Regions from separate parts of the Streptomyces sp. NPDC058239 genome, predicted to be linked through region 1. Evidence: riboswitches for the same ligand, from Rfam matches in the RefSeq annotation. Region 1 holds a riboswitch; each other region holds the start of a gene.
The links. Region 1 has a riboswitch for cyclic di-AMP ahead of ACFVYE_RS23065 (M23 family metallopeptidase). Riboswitches for the same ligand answer to the same signal wherever they lie in the genome.
Positions count from the first base shown of each region.

Region 2: linked by a shared signal. The riboswitch ahead of ACFVYE_RS31570 (peptidoglycan DD-metalloendopeptidase family protein) and the one ahead of ACFVYE_RS23065 (M23 family metallopeptidase) in region 1 are both predicted to bind cyclic di-AMP.
Region 3: linked by a shared signal. The riboswitch ahead of ACFVYE_RS38065 (M23 family metallopeptidase) and the one ahead of ACFVYE_RS23065 (M23 family metallopeptidase) in region 1 are both predicted to bind cyclic di-AMP.
Region 4: linked by a shared signal. The riboswitch ahead of ACFVYE_RS13440 (transglycosylase SLT domain-containing protein) and the one ahead of ACFVYE_RS23065 (M23 family metallopeptidase) in region 1 are both predicted to bind cyclic di-AMP.

Region 1 covers NZ_JBHVWS010000022.1:22,894-27,005, reverse strand. Annotated here, with positions in the region: gene ACFVYE_RS23080 (SPFH domain-containing protein) at 1-322, shown strand, start outside; tRNA gene ACFVYE_RS23075 (tRNA-Met) at 444-517, shown strand; gene ACFVYE_RS23070 (PP2C family protein-serine/threonine phosphatase) at 831-1,919, shown strand; cyclic di-AMP (ydaO/yuaA leader) riboswitch at 2,254-2,406, shown strand; gene ACFVYE_RS23065 (M23 family metallopeptidase) at 2,418-3,596, shown strand; gene ACFVYE_RS23060 (aldo/keto reductase) at 3,737-4,112, shown strand, end outside.
Region 2 covers NZ_JBHVWS010000038.1:7,028-11,139, reverse strand. Annotated here, with positions in the region: gene ACFVYE_RS31580 (STM4011 family radical SAM protein) at 1-818, shown strand, start outside; gene ACFVYE_RS31575 (SGNH/GDSL hydrolase family protein) at 867-1,712, opposite strand; gene ACFVYE_RS31570 (peptidoglycan DD-metalloendopeptidase family protein) at 1,902-2,858, opposite strand; cyclic di-AMP (ydaO/yuaA leader) riboswitch at 2,864-3,018, opposite strand; gene ACFVYE_RS31565 (alpha-galactosidase) at 3,312-4,112, opposite strand, start outside.
Region 3 covers NZ_JBHVWS010000055.1:30,856-34,967, forward strand. Annotated here, with positions in the region: gene ACFVYE_RS38060 (M16 family metallopeptidase) at 1-999, shown strand, start outside; cyclic di-AMP (ydaO/yuaA leader) riboswitch at 1,351-1,517, shown strand; gene ACFVYE_RS38065 (M23 family metallopeptidase) at 1,531-2,343, shown strand; gene ACFVYE_RS38070 (GntR family transcriptional regulator) at 2,573-3,286, shown strand; gene ACFVYE_RS38075 (HPr family phosphocarrier protein) at 3,428-3,709, opposite strand; gene ACFVYE_RS38080 (GNAT family N-acetyltransferase) at 3,882-4,112, shown strand, end outside.
Region 4 covers NZ_JBHVWS010000009.1:63,255-67,366, reverse strand. Annotated here, with positions in the region: partial or broken gene ACFVYE_RS13450 (ATP-binding cassette domain-containing protein) at 8-749, opposite strand; partial or broken gene ACFVYE_RS13445 (ATP-binding cassette domain-containing protein) at 870-1,484, opposite strand; cyclic di-AMP (ydaO/yuaA leader) riboswitch at 2,195-2,380, shown strand; gene ACFVYE_RS13440 (transglycosylase SLT domain-containing protein) at 2,385-3,119, shown strand; gene ACFVYE_RS13435 (DUF2461 family protein) at 3,256-3,906, opposite strand.

The DNA.
Region 1 (4,112 bases):
CGCGTACACCGAACGGACCCTCGCCCAGGCGCAGGCCGACGCCAACAGCGTGCGCGCCACCTCGCTGCGCGACGGCAACCAGGAGCTCATCGCGGCCAACCGCATCGTGGAGAACCTGCCCGCCCTGGCCGACGCGGCCGCCCGCGGCATGTCGGGGGCCGACCTCACCGTTCTCAACGGCACCAACGGTGTCAATGAGATGGCGGCGGGCGTGGTCGGCCAGGGGCTGGCGATCCTTCACTCGCTGCAGCGCGGCGCGAAGCCGATGAAGCCCCCGGCGGTCGACGGGAAAGCCACTCCTCGCATCACCGAGACGCACTGAGGGGGCGGGGCCACGCGGTTCGGCGTCACCACGTCGGGGGGCACGGACCGGGCGCCGAGTGGCCATGATTCGCCGAGTGGTCATTCGCGCGCCGAACATGCCGTAGAGTTGTGTTTACCGACGCGGGGTGGAGCAGCTCGGTAGCTCGCTGGGCTCATAACCCAGAGGTCGCAGGTTCAAATCCTGTCCCCGCTACTGAAGAATCAGGCCCGGCACGCATGCAGCGTGCCGGGCCTGATTCATTTCGCGTCGCGTTCCGGGACGTGGGACGGCCGGCCTGCGGGCCCATGAAGGAGCAGGTCCGGGCGGTGTGTGACCTGTACCACGTATGTACCCCCATTGGTCGATGAGGAGTCGCCGCACGGCTCCGCTCCGGCGAGCCTGGGGGTGGGGCGCGGTACCGTCCGCAGCCGCGCGCGTACCGGGCAGGAGACCACAGGTGTGGAAGCGGCTGAAGCGGCGCGGCAGACATGCCGAGGGTGGCACCCGTTCCCGGCGGTTCGTCCGCATGCTGCCCGCCCTGATGATCCTCGGCGGGCTGGTGTTCGATCTCTTCACCCCGCCGGTCTTCACTGCCATTCCGCTGTTCGTGGCGGCCCCGCTGATCGCCGCGCCGTTCTTCTCGCTGCCCAGCACCATCTGTACCGGCATCGCCTCGATGCTGGCCGTCACCGTGCTGCGGCTGTACAGCAACCCGTTGCCGTTGGTCGTGCCGTTGATCGAGCTGCTCACCCTGGCCACCGTCTCGGTCCTCGCGGTCGTGATCAACACGGTCGTACGGCGCGGCAATGAGCAACTGGCCTCCGCGCGGGTCATCGCGGAGACCGCCATGCGGGCGGTGCTGCCGAAGCCGTCCGACCGGATCGGCGGGCTGCATGTGGCGGCGCGGTACGAGGCGGCGCAGGCTGACGAGTTCGTCGGCGGAGATCTGTTCGCCGTGGCGGACACCCCGCAGGGGGTGCGTCTGGTGGTCGGGGACGTACGGGGGAAGGGGCTCGACGCCGTGGAGTCGGTGGCGGTGGTCATCGGGGCGTTCCGGGAGGCGGCCGAGCAGGAGCGTTCGCTGGAGGGCGTGGCGCAGCGGCTGGAGCGGGCGCTGGCGCGGGAGGGGGCGAGGGGCGGGCTGGACGCGGTCGAGGGCTTCATCACGGCCGTACTGGCCGAGATCCCGTCCGGGGTGTCCCGGGTGCGGATCGTCAACCGCGGTCACCCCGAGCCGATCCTGCTGCACCCGGACGGGGCGGTGGAGGTGCTGGGGTCCACGGTGCCGGCGCTGCCGCTCGGGATGGACCTGGGGGTGTGGCCCGACCGGGCGGACGAGTGGGATCTGCCGGCGGGGACGACTCTGCTCCTGTACACCGACGGTCTCTCCGAGGCGCGGAACTCGGACGGGGTCTTCTACGACCCGGCGGCCCGGTTGCGCGGGCGGATCTTTCCGGGGCCCGAGGAGCTGCTGTCCGCGCTGACCGATGACGTGCGGCTGCACACGGGCGGTGAGACGACCGACGACATGGCGCTGCTCGCGGTCGTACGTCCCGCAGAGGGGCAGCCGGACCGGCGCAGGACCGTGAAGATCGTGGGCCAGGAAACGACGTGACGGGTGGGGCGGGTGCTTCGTGTGGATCGGGTGCTTCGTGCGGGTCGGGTGTCTCGCGCGGGTCGAGTGTCTCGCGCGGCCTGGGGCGCGGCCTCGGTCCGGGATGCCACCGTACGTAACCGAAAGGCGTCGCTCCGCATAACATTTGACGCAACGTCAGAAACCGGGTAATGGCTGAGGGTCGATCAACTCGTCCGATTCCACCCGGTTGTGTCCCGTAAAGTCCAGGCCAAAGACCTGAACGATCAGTGGGAACAGCTTGGAATCAGACCCGTGTGTCTATTAACGTTCGATAACGCAGCGCGGTCGTCCCAGCCGTCGTCAGTGGCGGCACCGTGCGCGAGCGCCGAATTCCGCAAGGGAACCGGGGAACCACCTACATGGGGTGAATCGGACACCTGTGTCTCGTGAGAGGCAGAGGGGCCCGTAGGAGACCTTCCTGCTCCGAACCCGTCAGCTAACCCGGTAGGCGAGAAGGAAGGAAAGGAGTGCGCCCCCGTGGCGTCCAACAAGCCTGCCCCCGAGGCCCCCTCTCGGTTCAACCCCGAGTTCAGTTCCGACTTCGGTGCCGACTTCGGATCCGATTTCGGCTCCGACTACGGAACCACCGGGACGGGAACGGCGTTCGGCGCCGAGACGGGCGGCGACTTCGCCGGTGAGTTCGGCAGCGAATTCCGCGCCGACGTCAACGGCGAGCCCGACAGAAGCTGGGACGAGTGGAACCCCACCGAGGAGTCCGTCCGCCCCGTACGCGGCAAGCATCGCGTCGCCAAGCAGCGCAACGGACTTGCCCGTAGCTCCACGGTGCTCGGGGTCGGTGTCATCGCGGCAGTCGGCGCGGGCGGCATGGCCACCGCGCAGAGCAAGCCGCCGGTCTCCATCTCCCTTCCCGACTCCATCTCGGACAACCTCCCCGACGCCAAGTCCCTTCCCGGCGTGGGCTCCCTGTTCTCCGGCGAGTCCGATGCCGACAAGGCCGCCGCCGTCGCTGCCGCCCCGCTCACCACCGCCGGCCTCACCACCGCCGAGGCCGAGCAGGGCACGGCGGACGCGGGCGAGGCACTCCGCGCCCGCATCCTCCAGCAGGCCGAGCAGCAGCAGGACGCCGCCGACGCCGAGGCCAAGGCGGCCCAGGAGAAGGCGGCCGCGGAGAAGGCCGCCGCCGAGGCCAAGAAGCAGCAGGACGCGGCCGAGGCCAAGGCCGCCGCCGAGAAGAAGAAGGCGGAGGAGGAAGCCAAGGCGAAGGCAGAGGCCCTGCGGCTCGCCAAGCTCGCCGCCAGCTACGCCATCCCGACCTCCTCGTACACGATCACCTCGACCTTCGGCCAGGCCGGCTCGATGTGGTCCTCCGGCTACCACACCGGCCTCGACTTCGCGGCGCCGACCGGCACCCCGATCAAGGCCGTACACGGCGGCACCATCAAGTCGGCAGGCTGGTCCGGTTCGTACGGCTACCGCACGGTGCTGGAGCTCGAGGACGGTACGGAGCTGTGGTTCTGCCACCAGTCCTCGATCGGCGTCAGTGTCGGCCAGAAGGTCACCACCGGTGAGACCATCGGCCGGGTCGGTGCGACCGGCAATGTCACGGGCCCGCACCTCCACCTGGAGGTCCACACCCCCGACGGTACGGGCATCGACCCGATGGCCTGGCTGCGCGACAAGGGCCTCAACCCCTGATCCGCCGGCCGCCTCCCGGCCTTCGTGATCCGAGCCCATTCACAGGCCGTTGAACCCCGGCAGTCCTGACGCTCACCCCCCGACGTCAGGGCTGCCGGTCTGCCGGAATAGCGGACCTGCCGGAATCCGTTGATCCAGTTATGACTTCTCTTCGTAAGCTGGGCCCTTCCGGCCTCCAGGTCTTTCCGCTCGCCCTCGGCGGCAACGTCTTCGGCTGGACCGCCGACGAGGCGCAGTCGTTCGCCGTGCTGGACGCCTACACCGCGGCGGGCGGCAACTTCATCGATACCGCCGACGCCTACTCCGCCTGGATCCCGGGCAACGAGGGCGGCGAGTCGGAGACCGTCATCGGCAAGTGGCTCGCGGCACGCTCCAACCGTTCCGACATCGTCGTCGCCACCAAGGTCGGCGCCCACCCCTCGTACAAGGGGCTCTCCGCCGCGAACATCAAGGCCGCGGCCGAGGAGTCGCTGCGCCGGCTCGGCACCGACCACATCGATCTGTACTACACGCACT
Region 2 (4,112 bases), on a different contig from region 1:
GCCCGTTCGCCAAGCGGCGCGACAGCCGGGAGCAGCTGCGCGCCGACCGCGCCGCGCTGGAGCGGTTCACGGCGTGGGCCGCGGCGCAGACCGGCGACCGGATCTCGGTCCTGTTCACCCCGTGGGGCGAGGGTCTGGTCCGCTCCTGGTACCGGCGTGCGCTGGTCGAGCTGGCGCAGCTGCAGCACATCGGCCGGGTCGCGATCCAGACCAATCTCAGCACCCGTACGGGGTGGCTGGCCGAGGCGGGGGACGCCGGCCGCGAGAAGATCGCGCTCTGGTGCACATACCACCCGGGGCAGACTCCGTACGAGCGGTTCGTCGCCAAGTGCCGGGAGCTGACCGCGCTCGGCATCCGCCACAGCGTCGGTGTCGTCGGGCTCGACGGCCATCTCGACGAGGCGCGGCGGTTGCGGGCCGGCCTGCCGGACGAGGTCTATCTCTGGGTGAACGCCGCGGAGGGGCACACCTATACGGATGAGGAAGCAGATCGGTGGACGGCCCTCGACCCGCTCTTCCCGTACAGCCGGCATCCGCACCGGTCGGCCGGGCTGCCCTGCCGGACGGGCGAATCGGTCATCTCGGTGGATGGTGACGGCACGGTGCGGCGCTGCCATTTCGTCCCGGCGGAGCTCGGCAACCTCTACGACGGGAGCTACCGGCGCTCTCTCGGCCCGCGGGCCTGCCCGCTGGCTGTCTGCGACTGCCATATCGGCTATGTGCATCTGGAGACGCTGCCGCTGTACGACGTCTTCGCGGGCGGTGTGCTGGAACGGATACCGGCTTCCCCGTTGTCGCCCCTCGCCGGACGGGCCTGAACCTCCAGGCCGTCCGGCGAGCGAGGGCACCACGGTGGCGGACGCCGCCTAGAGCGGCAGGAGGTCCGGCCGCTTCGCCTCGACATGGTCGCCGGAGGACTCGCCGCGCAGTCTCCGGCCGATCCACGGGACCAGGTACTCGCGCGCCCAGTGGATGTCGTCGCGCCGTACTTCGAGCGTTCCGCGCTGTGCCTGCGGGGGCCATTCCTGGTCTGGGTCGGCCGGCACATCGATGCCGAGGACCTGGGCGGCGCGCAGCGCGACCCTGGTGTGTCCCTCGGGCGACAGATGGAGCCGGTCGTCGTCCCAGGCGCGCCTGTCCTGGACGGACCGCAGCGACCACAGGTCGAGGACCGGGCAGTCGTAGCGGTCGGCGATGGACCGCACATGGGCGGTGTAGGTGGCGATCTTGCCGCGCAGATGGCGCAGCACGGGAACGCCTCGGGTGTCGAAGCCGGTGGTGACCAGGACGGTGCCGACCGATTCGGTCAGCTCGGCGACCGCCCGCTCGAAGCGCTCGGCCACGTCGTCGGGGTCGGTGCCGGGCCTGATGATGTCGTTGCCGCCCGCGCAGAAGCTCACCAGATCGGGTGCGAGCTCCTTGGCGCGCGGCACCTGCTCCTCGACGATCTGGTCGAGGAGGCGTCCGCGTACGGCGAGATTGGCGTACCTGAAATTCCCGTGAGTGGAGCCTTCGGTACTCGTCCCCGCATCGGGGTCCGGGAGCTGGTCCGCGAGAAGTACCGCGAAACGGTCTGCCCAGCCGACGAAGGTTCCGTCCGGGCCGGGGTCGCCGACTCCCTCGGTGAAGCTGTCGCCAATCGCTGCGTACGACCCGATGACGCCATGTCGGTTGATGACGCCACGTTGATTTTTTCTCGAATCGTCTGCCACAAACGCTTATCCTGCACCGCCGAATGTGACCTACGCGACCGCAATAAGGGGTTGACGGGTGGTGAGATAGACCACCCGGTCAGTTTTTGGTAAAGGGGGAATAAGCAGAAGGGGCGGTGCGCCGCCGCGCACCGCCCCTTCTGTGTTGCTCAGTTCATGCTTTGTTGCTCAACTGCCCGCTCGTCCGGCTCAGACGTAGATGCCGTGCGAAGCCAGGAAGGCGATCGGGTCGATGTCCGAGCCGTACGCCGGGCCCGTGCGGACCTCGAAGTGCAGGTGCGGGCCGGTGGCGTTGCCGGTGGCGCCGGAGAGGCCGATCTGCTGACCGGTGCTCACGGCCTGGCCCGCGGAGACGGAGATCGAGGACAGGTGACCGTACTGCGAGTAGTGGCCGTCGGCGTGCTTGATGACAACCTGGTTGCCGTACGCGCCGCCCCAGCCGGCGGTGACGACGGTGCCGGAGGTGATGGCCTTCACACTGGTGCCGGTGAAGACGGGGAAGTCGATGCCGGTGTGGCTGCCGCTGGACCAGTTGGAGCCGGAGGCGCGGTATCCGGTGGTGTGGTTGCCGGGAACCGGGTGGCTGTAGCCGGAGCTGTTGCTCTGGCCGGCCGGGGCGGAGGTCTTGGACTCCGTGACCGTCGAGACCTTGGCCGGGGCGGACTTGGCCGGGGCGGACTTCTCCACGACCGACGAGGGCACCGAGAGGGCCTTCGACGGGAGGGCCGCACCCGTGCCGGCACCGGTGGACGCGGCGTCACCCGACGCCTTGCCGCCGAGCGTCAGCTTCATGCCCGGGAGGATCAGGCCGGGGTCTTCACCGACGACCTTGCGGTTGTCCTGGTACAGCTTCTGCCAGCCGCCCTTGACCTTGTGCTCGGTGGCGATCTTCGACAGGTAGTCGCCGGAGACCACGGAGTACGTCGTGGTGGCGGCCTGCTTCTGCGCGACCGGCTTGGCCGGGGCGGAGTGCGTGGCGGCGGAGGCCGACTGCGGCACGGCGGTCGGGGCCGACTGCGACGCGGCGTGAGCACCGGTGGCGCCGAGCAGCGGCAGTGCGATGACAGCACCACCGGCGCCTGCGGCGGCGACGCCACGGGCGATGATGCCGGACTTCGTACGACGGTGCTTACCCGATATGGGCATGACGTGCTTCCTCTCCGGCGCCTGCGAGGTGAGCTGTCGGGTTCGGGCTGGAGATGCCCGGCCGCGCTGAGCGCGACTTCACCCCTAGCCGGCCGGATTTCTCCGATCGGCGGCCTACCTGGTTCCCCCGCTCCTGCCACGCGATGAGTGGGTGCGAATTCCGGTCGGCGGCAGGACTAGGCGGTCCGTCCGGATTGACGGTGACCGTAAGCGAGTCGGGACGGCGATAACAAGTGACTGGTTCCGTACCGGAATCCGCGCTCGGAAATCGGCACGGAATTCCGGTCACACTCCGTGGATTAAGGATCTTGGCTTTCCGCACCGCGCACGGAATGCCCGACCGCCCCGCCGGCACACACCGTCACGGATATGATTCCGCTCACGAGGGGGCGACCATCTCCCGTACAAGCGGGGCACATTCAGCCAAATACACCCATTGCGGACATATCGCGCTCATCGTTCGCGTCGGAGCCTCAGCACCCGCGCATCGAGATCCCCCCGAAGCCCGGTGTGCAGCCCCTGATGCAGCAGTACCGAACCGTGGTGAACCGCCCCGGTGTCCAGGCAGGTGTATGTCGCTGCGGGGTCGATCCCGCGCAACCGCAGGGCCGGGGGCCGCTCCCCGTACCTCTGTGCCTCCAGCCACATCAGGACCACGGTCTCGTCCCCGTGGACGTACTGGACCGCGCTGAGTCCGCCACGCGGGGCGCGCAGCCGGTACAGCGCGCCGTGCTGCACCACCGGCCGGATCTCCTTGTAGAGGTCCACCCAGGTCCGCGCCTCGGCCAGCTCGTCCTCGCTCCAGTCGGTGAGGTCCCCACCGACCCCGAGCACACCGGCCATCGCGCTCACGAAACGGAACCGCAGTGAGCTGACCCTGTCGTTGAGCTGGATATTCGGGCTGTCGGTGACCCAGGCTGCCATCACCCGGGCCGGATGGATCTGACCGAAGCCCTCCTGGATGGTGAGGCGGTCGAGCGGGTCGGTGTTGTCCGAGGTCCACACCTGGTCCGTGCGGGACAGAATCCCCAGGTCGATCCGGCCGCCGCCGCCCGAGCACGACTCGAAGGCAACGGTGGGGTGCGCGGCCCGGAGCCGGTCGATCAGCGCGTACAGGGCGTCCACGTGCTCGATCCAGAGCTTCTGCTGATACTCCTCACCCGGCCAGCCCGCGTCGGTGAAGCAGCGGTTGAAGTCCCATTTCACATAGTCGACGGGCGCACTGGAGAGCAGTGTGTCCAGTTGCTCCCACAG
Region 3 (4,112 bases), on a different contig from region 1:
TTCGCCGACAGCGAGATCGAACGGCTGGTACGCAACCGGCTCGATGAGATCCCGCACGAGCAGGCCAACCCGGCCCGGCGCGCCGCCAAGCAGCTCTCCAAGGAGCTCTTCCCGGCCGCAGCGCGGATGTCGCGCCCGCGCCAGGGCACCGAGGAGACGGTGGAGCGGATCGACTCGGCGGCCGTGCGCGCCTTCTTCGACGCCCACGTCCGGCCGTCCACGGCGACCGCCGTGGTCGTCGGTGACCTCACCGGCATCGACCTGGACGCCCTGCTCGCCGACACCCTCGGCGACTGGTCGGGAGACACCGCGGAGCCTCGTCCCGCCCCGCCGATCACCGCCGACGACACCGGCCGAGTGGTGATCGTCGACCGTCCGGGCGCGGTGCAGACGCAGCTGCTGATCGGCCGGATCGGCGCCGACCGGCACGACAGCGTGTGGCCGGCCCAGGTGCTGGGCACGTACTGCCTGGGCGGCACGCTCACCTCCCGGCTGGACCGTGTGCTGCGCGAGGAGAAGGGCTACACCTACGGCGTACGGGCCTTCGCCCAGGTGCTGCGGTCGTCGGCCCCGGATTCGGCCTCGGGGGCGACCGGTGCCGCGATGCTCGCCATCAGCGGATCGGTGGACACGGAGTCCACGGGACCGGCGCTGAAGGACCTGTGGACGGTCCTGCGGACTCTGGCGGCCGAGGGGCTGACGGATGAAGAGCGTGAGACGGCCGTGCAGAACCTCGTGGGTGTCGCGCCGCTGAAGTTCGAGACGGCGGCCTCGGTTGCGGGCACCCTCGCAGACCAGGTCGAGCAGCACCTGCCGGACGACTACCAGGCACAGTTGTACGCCCGGCTCGCGGAGACCGGCACGGTCGAGGCGACTGCTGCGGTGGTCAACGCCTTCCCGGACGACAGGCTGGTCACGATCCTCGTCGGTGACGCATCACAGATCGAGGAGCCGGTCCGGGCCCTGGGCATCGGAGAGGTGTCGGTGGTCGCCGGCTGACGGGCGTACCCGTCGTGGACACCGGACGACCGGCCGGGCCGAGGCGGGCGACCCCCGCCCGGCCGGCCCGTTGCGTGTGACAGTCCACCGGTCGACCTTCACGTACGACCGAGCACCGAAGGCAACGGGCGGCCTACCGACCCACCATATGACTGCATATCGGGACAGAAGGAAGACTCCTGTGAGCAAAATCTCGCCGGAGTCTTCCTTTTTGTCCGTTTTGATGGGGAGGTTGCCTGTCTGCCCTGTGGGATGCGCTACAAAACGGCCTGTCCGTTTGGTGAATGCAAGTGACCCCGCTTAGCGTCGGCTGGGCTGCCCGTCACTCGTATGCCGCAACCGCGACATACCGGGCAGTCATCGCCGAGTCCCCGTCAGGCGCGAGCCTGGGGAGCCGGGGACCCATGCAGTCCCTGGGGTGAATCGGATGCCTGAGCCCGGATGAGGCCGGGGCGTCCGTAGGAGACCTTCCTGCTCCGAACCCGTCAGCTAACCCGGTAGGCGAGAAGGAAGGAAAGGATCAGCCACTTCATGGCGTTCACCCGTGCCACCGGGAAGCATCGTGCCCCGAGCCGACTGACGCGCAGCAGCGCGAAGATCGCCGGCGTCGCCGCTCTGGCCACCACCGGCGTCATAGGCGGCATGGCCTCTCCGGCCCTCGCCGCGCACTCCTCCGTCAGCGAGACCGGTCTGAACCAGGTCATCGCCATCGAGGGCGCCCTCGCCGACCAGATCGATGCCCAGGCCGACGCGCAGAAGCACCAGGCCGATGTCGCGGCGAAGGCGAAGGCGGAGGCCCAGCGGAAGGCCGAGGCCAAGAAGAAGGCCGAAGCCAAGAAGAAGGCCGAGGCGAAGGCCAAGGCCGACGCGAAGCGTGCGGCCGAGGCGCGTGCCGAGAAGGCCCGCGCCGCCCGGTCCGCCGAGCGCACCCGCCTGGGGTACTTCCAGCTCCCGGTCGCCGGTTCGTACGTCACCACCGGCTACAAGTCCAGCGGCTCGCTCTGGTCCTCCGGCAGCCACTCGGGCATCGACTTCCACGCCGCGTCCGGCAGCTCCGTCGTCGCCGTCGGCGCCGGTACGGTCGTCGAGGCCGGCTGGGGAGGCGCGTACGGCAACAACATCGTGCTCCGGATGACGGACGGCACGTACACGCAGTACGGCCACCTCTCCTCGATCGGTGTCTCCGTCGGCCAGAGCGTCGGCGCGGGCCAGCAGATCGGCCTTTCCGGCTCGACCGGCAACTCGACCGGTCCGCACCTCCACTTCGAGGCCCGGACCACGCCGTCGTACGGCTCCGACATGGACCCCGTCGCGTACCTGCGCGCCCACGGCGTCAGCGTCTGACCGACGCTCCACCCGCAGCAACCCTTCGAAGGCCCCGGCGGCACGCCGGGGCCTTCGCCGTGCCCGGCCTCCGCGCCCGCCCGCAGTACCTGCTTCCCGAACCCGTCCTGTGGCCAAAAGATATTCATGAATTTCCACCCGGCATCGGAAATGCGGCTGCATTGCAATAGAGTCTCAGAACAGGCGTCGGTCGGCCGCGTTTCGCGGGGATTAAGGCGGAGGTTCGAACATGCGCATTCCGGCGCATTCGGTATGCACGGCAATCCGTGACGACATCGTCTCCGGCGTCTTCGAACGCGGCAGCCGGCTCACCGAGGAGTTGCTGGCGCGCCGTTACGGAGTCTCCCGTGTTCCGGTACGGGAAGCGCTGCGCACCCTGGAGTCCGAGGGCTTCGTGGTCACCCGCCGGCACGCGGGCGCCTGTGTCGCCGAGCCCACCGAGGAGGAGGCCGCCGACCTCCTGGAGGTCCGGATGCTGCTGGAGCCGCTGGGTGCCGCGCGCGCCGCGCAGCGCCGCACCGAGGCGCATCTCAAGGTATTGCGCGGTCTGGTCAGGCTCGGCCAGGAGCGGGCCCGGCGGGGCGAGGGGGAGGACCTGCGCTCACTGGGCGGCTGGTTCCACGAGACGTTGGCGCAGGCCTGCGGCAGTCCCGGCCTGATCGCGCTGCTCACCCAGCTCCGGCACAAGATCGCCTGGATGTACACGGTCGAGCAGCCCGCCCGCCCGGTGGACTCCTGGGCCGAGCACGGGGCCATTGTGGACGCGGTGGCGCGGCGTGACGCGGAACGGGCCAGGGCGCTGGCCACTCAGCACGCCGAACGGGCCGCGGCCGCGCACCGGCTGCGCCGCGCCGACCGGCCGGGCCGCCGGTCCGACGCCTCGCGCGCCGACCGGGTGAGGACTTCGCAACATTCCGTAAACACCACGGGTGTTCGGAATTAACGATTACGCCGTATACAAAGAGTCGTAATTTTTCGAGGGCTTTCTTTGGGCTGTCTGAATTTGCTCCGGTCGTCCGGGTCGCGAAAGCGAAAAAGCCGCGGCCCTCAATAAGGGTGCCGCGGCTCTCTTGCAGAAAATGGCTCAGACGGTCTCCGGGAGCTCGTCGAGCCCCTCGGCGACCAGCTTTGCCAGGCGGTCCAGGGCGGCTTCGGAGTCGTCGGCCTCGGACGCGAGCACGATCTCCTCGCCGCCGTGCGCGCCGAGACCGAGCACCGCGAGCATGGAGGCGGCGTTCACCGGGTTGCCGTCGGCCTTGGAGATCGTCACGGGGACGCCGGAAGCCGTAGCGGCACGGACGAAGATGGAAGCGGGGCGGGCGTGCAGGCCCTCGGCCCAACCGACGTTGACGCGGCGCTCAGCCATGGTTCTGCCCTTCACGAATCAATGGTTGTCTAGACCAGTCTCTCATGTGGTGCGCGATGCTCCGGCCGACCTGCGGCACGCCCACAACCCGTGCTCCACCGCCGATCGGCCCCCTCAGACTGCCCCGGCCCCAAGACCTACGCGACCGCTGACGGAGCCGTAGTCTTTGCGCATGCAGCCCTCGCCGGAGCAGAGTCCGCATCACGCGTACCCCGACCACTGGGAAGCGGACGTGGTCCTCCGCGACGGCGGAACCGCCCGGATCAGGCCCATCACCACGGACGACGCCGAACGGCTGGTCAGCTTCTACGAGCAGGTCTCCGACGAGTCGAAGTACTACCGGTTCTTCGCCCCGTACCCGCGTCTGTCCGACAGGGACGTGCACCGCTTCACCCATCACGAC
Region 4 (4,112 bases), on a different contig from region 1:
CTGGCGATGTCGAGATTGTTGGTCGGCTCGTCCAGCATCAGCAGCTGTGGGGCCGGTGCGGCGAGCATCGTCGCCGCGAGCGCGGCACGGAAGCGTTCCCCGCCCGAGAGGGTGCCCGCCGGCTGTTCCGCGCGTTTCCCCTGGAACAGGAAGCGCGCGAGCTGGGAGCGGATGTGGTTGTCGGTGACCCCGGGAGCCATGCGGGCGACGTTCGCCGCGACGCTCAGCTCCTCGTCCAGCACATCCAGCCGCTGGGGAAGGAACCGCAGCGGTACGAACGTCCTGGCCTCGCCGGACAGCGGAGCCAGCTCGCCGGTGAGGGTGCGCAGCAGTGTCGTCTTGCCGGCGCCGTTGCGTCCGACGAGCGCGATCCGTTCGGGTCCGTGCACATGGAGGTTGCCCTCGTGCAGCCGGCCGAACCGGGGACGCAGTTCGTGCAGGCTCAGCACGGTGCGTCCGGTGGGAACGGCGGTGTGGGGAAGGCTCACCCGGATCTCGGCGTCGCTGCGAATCGCGTCCGCGGCCTCTTCGCGGCGCTCGCGCGCCTCACTCAGCCGGTCCTCCTGGAGGCCGCGAAGCTTGCCCGCCGACTCCTGGGCGGACCGCTTCCGCGCGCCGGCGAGGATCTTCGGGAGCCGCCGCTCGGCCTCGATCTTCCTGCCGTGCCGCTGGCGGCGCGCCAGCTTCACATGGGTCTCCTCCAGCTCGCGCTTCTGCCGGCGTACGTCGGCCTCGGCGGCCCGCAACATCCGCCCGGCGGCTTCCTGTTCGGTGGCCAGGGCTTCTTCGTAGGCGGACCAGCCGCCTCCGTACCAGTTCACGGATCCGGAGCGCAGTTCGGCGATGCGGTCCACGCGCTCCAGCAGTTCGAGGTCGTGGCTCACCACGACGAGGACACCGGAGCGCCAGGAGTCGACGGCCTCGTAGAGCCTGCGGCGGGCGAACACATCGAGGTTGTTGGTCGGTTCGTCCAGGAGGAGAACGTCGGGACGCTCCAGCAGCAGTGCGGCCAGCCGCAGCAGAACGGTCTCCCCGCCGGACATCCGGCCCACGGTGCGGTCCAGTTCGACATCGCCGAGTCCGAGTGACCCCAGTGTCGCGAGGGCTCGTTCCTCGACGTCCCAGTCGTCGCCGATCGTCTCGAAGTGTTTCTCGTCCACATCCCCGGCTTCGATGGCGCGCAGCGCATTGCGTCGTCCGGCGATGCCCAGGGCCTCGTCCACACGCAGCGTCGTGTCGAGGGTGATGTTCTGAGGGAGGTGGGCGAGGCTGCCACCGACGGTCACCGAGCCCTGGGACGGGCGCAGTTGGCCGGCCAGCAGTCGCAGCAGTGTCGACTTGCCCGCGCCGTTGGTCCCGACGAGACCGGTGCGGCCGCGGCCGATGCTGAGGGAGAGCTCGTCGAAGACGGTCGTGCCGTCCGGCCACTGGAAGGACAGGGCGGAGCAGGTGAGAGAGGCGCTGGGGGCGGTGGGTGTTGCCATGGTGATCCTCGCAGTCGCAAGCGCGGTGAATGGGGGCTTCGTATGCGAGCACCACGCAGCGACCGAACCGAGAGGGAGGTGCGGCGGCCCGAAAGATCGAGGGACGGCTCATGCACCGAGGTCGCATCCACGCGGGGTCACGGGCAGGACTGAACACTGCCACTGCGTGACGGGCGTACGGCTGAAGCCGTACGGCGCGATGATCGCGAACCTCAGATGCGCAACGTCCACCTCTATCGGAGACAACAGAGCCGTTGGACACGATAACGACCCGTTGGACGAAAGGCAAAGCCTTGATCTCGTGCGGGGGAGTGTGACGAGCGGCCTGCGGGCCGCTTCGCCGGGAGGCCGGAGGGCATGGAGCCCTGGCGGGTGCGATCGGCCCGAGAAGTATCCGGATCGCATGCAAATGTTCCAGTATGGGCGATTTGCTTAGAAGTGATCTCTTGGTTCGCAAAGGGGCATTTGGGGAGAGTTGCGACCCTTGAGTACTGCCTGAATTGTCCCTTTTGGAAAACCTGTGGCGTGAGTCACGTCAAGAGTTCGGGACGCCGTTGCGTGCTGCCCGGTTCCCTTCTGTGGCGGGAAATTTTGCTTCGCGGTGTGAGGTGGATTACTGCCAATTCCACGATTCGATCTTGTAAATGAATTGTGATCCAAAAATAGGAGCTTGTTCCTTTCGATGTTTCTCGCCTACGGTCACCGTCAATCCGGACGGAACGCCGAATCCTGCCGCCGTCCGACAATCCGACCACTCATGTATGGCAGGAACGGGGGACCCAGGTAAGCCGCCGATCCGGTATCCGGAACGGCTCGGGGTGAAGCCGCATTCGCGTGCGGCCAGACATCTCCAGTCTGAACCCGACAGCTCACCTCGTAGGCGACGGAGAGGAATTCGCTATGTCTGCAACGGGTAACCACCGTCGTCGTAAGTCCACTTCGCTGACCCGCGGTCTCATCGCCGCGACCACGGGCGGAGCCGCTCTCGTGCTTCCGCTGATCGGTGCCGGCTTCGCCTCGGCAGCGCCGGCGCAGCCCGTCGCCGCCGAAAAGGCTGCGGTGTCGACCGTCAAGGAAAAGGCCGCACAGAAGGCCGCGCCCATCATCTATTCCGTGGCCGCGGGCGACACCCTTTCCAAGATCGCGCGGGTGCATTCGCTCAGCGGTGGCTGGCAGAAGCTGTACGAGGACAATCGAGAGATCATCGGCGACAATCCTGCAGTGCTTCGGCCGGGCATCAAGCTGACGATCGGCGCCCAGGCCGAGTCCAAAACTTCCGCCACTGCCGCACCGGCCGCGAAGCCCGCGACGTACACGAACAATCTGGACGGCTGGATCAAGGAGTCGCTGGCCGTCATGGCCAAACACGGCATCCCCGGCAGCTACGACGGAATCCACCGCAACGTCCTGCGCGAGTCCTCGGGCAACCCCCTGGCCATCAACAACTGGGACTCGAACGCCGCCAAGGGCACGCCGTCCAAGGGGCTCCTGCAGATCATCGACCCGACGTTCCGTGCCTACCACGTGCCCGGTACGCCGTTGGACAGCTACGACCCGGTCGCCAACATCACCGCAGCGTGCAACTACGCCGCCGACAAGTACGGCTCCATCGACAACGTGTTCGGGGCCTACTGACGCACAGCAGCGCCGATGGCGGTTCAGGACCGACGGGTGGCGAGGGGCCGAACAGGCTCCTCGGAAGGGACCGCACCCGCCGGTCAGGGACCGCCTTTCGGCTGCCCACCCGCGTGGACGGCATACGAAGGCAACGTCATGTGGGGCGTCGGCGGGTGCCAGGAACGGTCACATGGCCCGCGAGCCAGGAGAGCAGGGGCTCCAACTCCTCCGCCGCTTCGAGCACGGCGTCGACCAACGCCGACGTGTGCTGTGCGCAGTCCCCGCCGAGGGGACGGGCAGCGGAGACCGAGCGGTACCGGAGCAGGTCGGCACGGGGATGACCGGCGTCATGGCCGCGCGGCATGCGCTTCATGGTGTCCCCGGTGATCCCGTACCCCTGAGCCCCCAGTGCCTCGATGGCGCGCACCAGCTCGGGGCCACTGCCTTGCGCGGCAACGGCCGTGCGGAACAACGGGACCTGCCCAGGGTCCGGGTAGGTCCAGCCGCCCTTGATCCGGAGCCCGTCGAGGTCGAAGCGGAGACCGATCTCGACGTTGCGTGCGATCCGGATCACCGCCACTTGGTGCTGCCACCACCACGGGTCCTTGCGGAACCCCCAGACGGAGAAGTCTTCGTAGGCCTGGTCCGCGTCGGCCACATCGTTCAGCAACGCGATCATGGGCTGCCGTACGAGACGCTCCCGGTCCTTTCTGCGCTTCTCGCGAGCTTCTTGCGAGGGCATACCCTCCAACTGCAGAAGCAGCTCGAACGCTTGCTCTGTCCAGCCGCTGAATGCTCTACTCACGCAAGAGATCCTAGTGATCCGGGACTTGAGGGTGGGCGCGCACCGGGCCCTGGGCCGTAGCAGTGGCCTGCTGGGTCTCGTACGCGGCCGGCGGGGCGGTTCAACCGCCGGATCACGTCTGTACCGGTGTCCGAGGGGGCTGCGGGTGCCATCCGTTCGCGCCTGGCCTCGATGAAGCCCAGGCGCCTCGGCGCGGCCGAACGGCT